One region of the Niveispirillum sp. genome, then DNA from elsewhere that is predicted to be linked to it. Evidence: riboswitches for the same ligand, from Rfam matches in the RefSeq annotation. Region 1 holds a riboswitch; the other holds the start of a gene.
What was found. Region 1 has a riboswitch for glycine ahead of ACT6Q8_RS06690 (phytanoyl-CoA dioxygenase family protein). Riboswitches for the same ligand answer to the same signal wherever they lie in the genome.
Positions count from the first base shown of each region.

Region 2: linked by a shared signal. The riboswitch ahead of gcvT (glycine cleavage system aminomethyltransferase GcvT) and the one ahead of ACT6Q8_RS06690 (phytanoyl-CoA dioxygenase family protein) in region 1 are both predicted to bind glycine.

Region 1 covers NZ_JBQVOH010000002.1:339,358-341,752, forward strand. Annotated here, with positions in the region: gene ACT6Q8_RS06685 (L-serine ammonia-lyase) at 1-183, opposite strand, end outside; gene ACT6Q8_RS06690 (phytanoyl-CoA dioxygenase family protein) at 270-1,163, opposite strand; glycine riboswitch at 1,454-1,541, opposite strand; gene ACT6Q8_RS06695 (B12-binding domain-containing radical SAM protein) at 1,722-2,395, shown strand, end outside.
Region 2 covers NZ_JBQVOH010000004.1:11,899-14,293, forward strand. Annotated here, with positions in the region: gene ispH (4-hydroxy-3-methylbut-2-enyl diphosphate reductase) at 1-345, opposite strand, end outside; gene ACT6Q8_RS11775 (hypothetical protein) at 510-1,052, shown strand; glycine riboswitch at 1,149-1,249, shown strand; glycine riboswitch at 1,250-1,364, shown strand; gene gcvT (glycine cleavage system aminomethyltransferase GcvT) at 1,423-2,395, shown strand, end outside.

The sequences.
Region 1 (2,395 bases):
ATGTCCGCGTCCCGTCAGGGCCAGCGAGGCATAGAGCGTGACGCTCACCCGCTCCGTATGGGCCAGCCACCCGGTTTCCGCCAGCCGGGCGGTGAAACGGAAGGCGGCCGTCATGGGGCCCATGGTGTGCGAGCTGCTGGGCCCCACGCCGATCTTGAACAGGTCGAAGACGCTGATGGTCATGATGGATCATTCCGGGGGATGGGCGTACAGGTCCGAGCGGCCGACAACATGTGAGCCGGTCGGTACAGGGCACGCTGAAGATCGGTTCAAGATGAGGTGCTGAGCCTTTCCATCGCCAGGGCTTCCAGCTCCGGCGACAGGGGGTACATGTGCTTATATTGTACTATCTGTTTGCATATCAGGGAGATACGACTGTCCATCGAGGGGATGGTCAACGCCTTCATCAAGGGCTGATTGAACGGTTCGACTTTCGCCAACTGAAACTCGAACGCGATGCTGACCCGTGGTTCAGTTGCGCGCGGTGAGCTGCGCGCACCCCAATGCAACACTGCCTGATTCCAGCAAAAGACATCTCCCGCTGTGGCGGGCAGCGCCCGGATATCCGGCAGGTGAGGCGCCCATTGCCATTCATTGTCCGTGTGATAGGTCTTGTCCCGGTCCGCCGGCAGCACATACATGCAGCCGTTCAACGGATTGGCATTCGACAATGGCAGCCAGATCGTGAGGCTTTTCGGTGTGCCATCAGGGAACAGGGATCGCTGGCCCTTGTCCCGATGCGGCGACCATCCCGCCTCGCCTGCCCGCGGATCGACATGCCAGGCCCAGAAGTCCGGCAACAACATGTAGTCATCGCCGAGTATGGCCTTTATCAGATGATGCAGCCTCGCGAAGATTACCCAAAATTCGTCGTAAGCATAGGCAAAGACCGGCGATAATCCTCGATCTTTCAGATGACCCACCGCATTGCGCATGGCTTCGATCGACAATCGCCATGGAATGGGACCAGGCAAATGGAAATACCCTTCGCGCACAACCAGTTCCCGTGCCTTACGAGCCAAATCGGCGCCGATATTGAAAGGAGTGGTGGCATTGATGAACGGCAGGTCCATCACATGCAGGTCTGGATTGATTGCGAGCCAGAAATCCGGCGTCACAAGATCCTGTGCGGTCAACGGGCTGTTCAGTACCGCAACGTTCATCGTGTCATTCTTTCCTCATAAGCCACCGCTCGTCCGATGCGGCGCCCGGTATGCACGCAACATAGAATAACGGCCTTATTTTTGGAAAGTAGTCGCCGGGTCCGGCGTCCAGGCGGGCATATAAAACAGGCGACAGGCATGGCTTCCCTCTCCCACCGCTTGGGTGGATGGTGCATGCCCCATCCGTATCTGGGCCTGAGAGTTTCGCCATCGGTGCGGCATGCGCCGGCGGCTTTCTCCTTCGGCGGGGCGGGGTGGCATTGCCATCCCGCCCACTCTTCGGATGTCATCGGCCCCATGCGGTTCGGGTGCCTGAGAGATTCCGGGGCGGTTGCTCCTTCGGCGGCGGCTTTATCCGCGCTCTCCCGCATGGGTGTGGGCATGATCTGGCCTGACTGCCCCCTCCGGGTCAAGTGGTTCCGTCAGGGGATCGTTTGGCGCCCTGCGGTCCCTGTTTAACCACCAGGAGAAGGGCATATGACCATGTTGCCTTGACGAAGCGACCGGTCACGGTTGTACTGGCTTCCATACTGGAAACAGGGTTAACGGGGGTGCTGTATGGAGGGGATCAGCAAACTGGCCGGTGAGGAACGGGCCGCCGCCTTCTGGGGACCGGACCCGATGCCACCGGTCAGTCCAAAAACCCTGGATGTCCTGTTCCTGCATCCCAAGACCCTTGTCGATAGTTGGCCCATCCCCGTCGATACACTGGGCGAGATGGTGAAAATGCCCAGCGCCGTCTATCCCATCCTGGTTTCCTCCATCGCCGACCTGTCCATCGATTACGAGATTTTCGACGGCTATGTGGCGCGCGATACCTTCGCCGCCTATAAGCGCCGGCTGGCCAAGCCCGACATCATCTGCGTCAGCGTGATGACATCGCTGAAGGCCATGGATACGGAAATGACCATCCGTCTGGCCCGCGAACTGAACCCCAAGGTCAAGATCATCCTGGGCGGCAACCATGCCAGCGCCTGGCCCGAACGCTGGCTGGCGCTGGGGGCGGATTACATCGTGGTGAAGGAGGGGGAAATCCCCTTCCGCCGTCTGATCCAGCATCTGACGGGCTGGCAGGTGGACTTGGTTGATGTGCCGAACCTGTGGTGGAAGAATGCGGATGGGGCAGCACAGAAATCCAACGCGCAACTGCCCCTGATCGACATCAACAAGGCACCGGTGCCGGATTGGAGCCGGTTCGATTTCGCCCCCTATGGCATGGGCATGACCAAGGG
Region 2 (2,395 bases), on a different contig from region 1:
CACCTTGGAGACGAGCGGACAGGTGGCATCCACATAGATCATGTTGCGGCGCTGCGCCTCGGCGGGGATGGCCTTGGGCACGCCATGGGCGGAGAAGACGACGGGCCGGTCGTCCGGCACCTCGTCCAGCTCCTTAACGAACACCGCTCCCTTCGCCTCCAGGCTTTCCACCACGAAGCGGTTATGCACGATCTCATGCCGGACATAGACGGGGGCGCCGAATTTCTTCAGCGCCGTTTCCACGATCTGGATGGCCCGGTCCACCCCGGCACAGAAGCCACGCGGGGCCGCCAGCAGCACATGCAGGGGCGGAAGCGGGGCGGAGGGGGCGATAATGTCGGACATGATGATGGGGGTGTCCCTGTCGATACGTGTCAGTGCCGGGTGCCACGCTTGCGCGGCTGGGTGCCCACCTATATTGTCGCAACCCGGCGTGTGGGAAGGTGCCATTCAATTGACATGGTCGCCGCCCATTCATGTCCCGGTGAATGGAAGTGAACGGACGTTTGATGACCAGCCCCATGATGACCACCCGGCCCAACCATAGCCCGGTTCCGACCAACAGGAAAGCTGCCCGCCGCATGACCCTGGCCGCGCTTGCCGGCATGGGTATGCTGGCCCTGGCCGGATGCGCCGAAAATGACGCCATGGTCGCCGGCTGTCCCAATGTCGGCGTGCTGCGCGATGCCGGGACCCTGCGCACCGATCAGGGCGTGGCCATCCTGTCGGGCATCCTGGCCAATTGCGGCTATGACGACACGTCCGTCACCATCGCCGCCAATGTGATGATCACGGCGCGGGCCAATGAGGGTGCGGCGGGCGGCACCATCCCCGTCACCTATTTCGTGGCCGTCACCGACCCGAACCGCAACATCCTGTCCAAGAAGACCTTCACCACCAGCGTGACGGTCGGCAGCGACACGCAGGAGACCCTGACCCAGGTGATCCCCGTGCCGAAGACCATGGATGCCCGCTGGTTTGAGGTGCTGGTCGGGTTCCAGCTGACACCCGAGCAGGTGGCGGCCAACCGGAACAGCAACGAAGGCCGGTAAGCCCATCGCGCGGGGCATCCCCCCGCGCGGCGTTGCCCTGCACGAGTTTGCATTGACAGCGCCGCCGCAAAGCGTAGTTTGGCGCCGATCAGCCGACGACCCCATGCGGGAGAGACCGGTAACCTGGAAACAGGCCAACGGCGCCGAAGGAGCAACCGCCCCCGGAAACTCTCAGGCAAAAGGACCGCGAAGGGTAGGCACATCTGGAAAGCAGGCGGGCTCGGAGTATACCGGGCCGACAGCCCACCGACGGAGTAAGTGGACGCCGAATGGCGCCGCGAATCTCTCAGGGGCCAGGACAGAGGGGGGCAACCGCCGCGGGGACGATCCCCGTGACGGGTGAAACCTGTCCTGATGGGAGTGCCCCGCCTTGGGTGACACCAGCCTGCTGCGTACGCCGCTTTATGATCTGCATGTGGAACGGGGCGCCAAAATGGTGCCGTTCGCCGGCTATGACATGCCGGTCCAGTATCCGCTGGGCGTGCTGAAGGAACATCTGCATACGCGCGCCCGCGCCGGCCTGTTCGATGTGTCCCATATGGGGCAGGTCCGCCTGCGCGGCGCGGATATCGACAGCGTGATCAAGGCGCTGGAAGCGCTGGTGCCCGGCGATATCGCCGCCTTGGCGCCGGGTCGCATCCGCTACACCATGTTCACCAACGATAATGCCGGCATCCTGGATGACCTGATGGTCACACGGTTTGAGGATCACCTGTATGTGGTGATCAATGCCGGCTGCAAGACCGAAGACCTGGCCCATCTCAAGGCCAATCTGCCGGGCGACATCACCATCGACTATCTGGGCGATGATGCGGGCCTGCTGGCCCTGCAAGGTCCGGAAGCAGCCGCTGTCATGGCCCGCCTGCTGCCCGAAGCCGCCGATATGGGCTTCATGAGCGCGCGGGCCGCAATGATTGACGGCATTCCGGTGCAGATCAGCCGGTCCGGCTATACCGGTGAAGACGGGTATGAGATCAGCGTGGGTGCGGCGGATGCCGAGAAGCTGGCCCGCCTGATCTTGGCGCAGGACGGGGTGGAGGCCATCGGCCTGGGCGCGCGCGATTCGCTGCGTCTGGAGGCCGGGCTTTGCCTTTACGGCCATGACATCGACACCAGCACCAGCCCGATTGAAGCCGCATTGAACTGGACCATCTCCAAGCGACGGCGGACCGATGGCGGCTTCCCCGGTGCTGGCGTCGTGCAGGCGCAACTGGCCGGCGGCCCCGCCCGCCGCCGCGTGGGCATCCAGCCGGAAGGCAAGGCCCCGGCGCGTGAACATACCGAAATCCAGGATCTCTCCGGCAACCGCATCGGGGAAATCACCAGCGGCGGCTTCGGCCCCA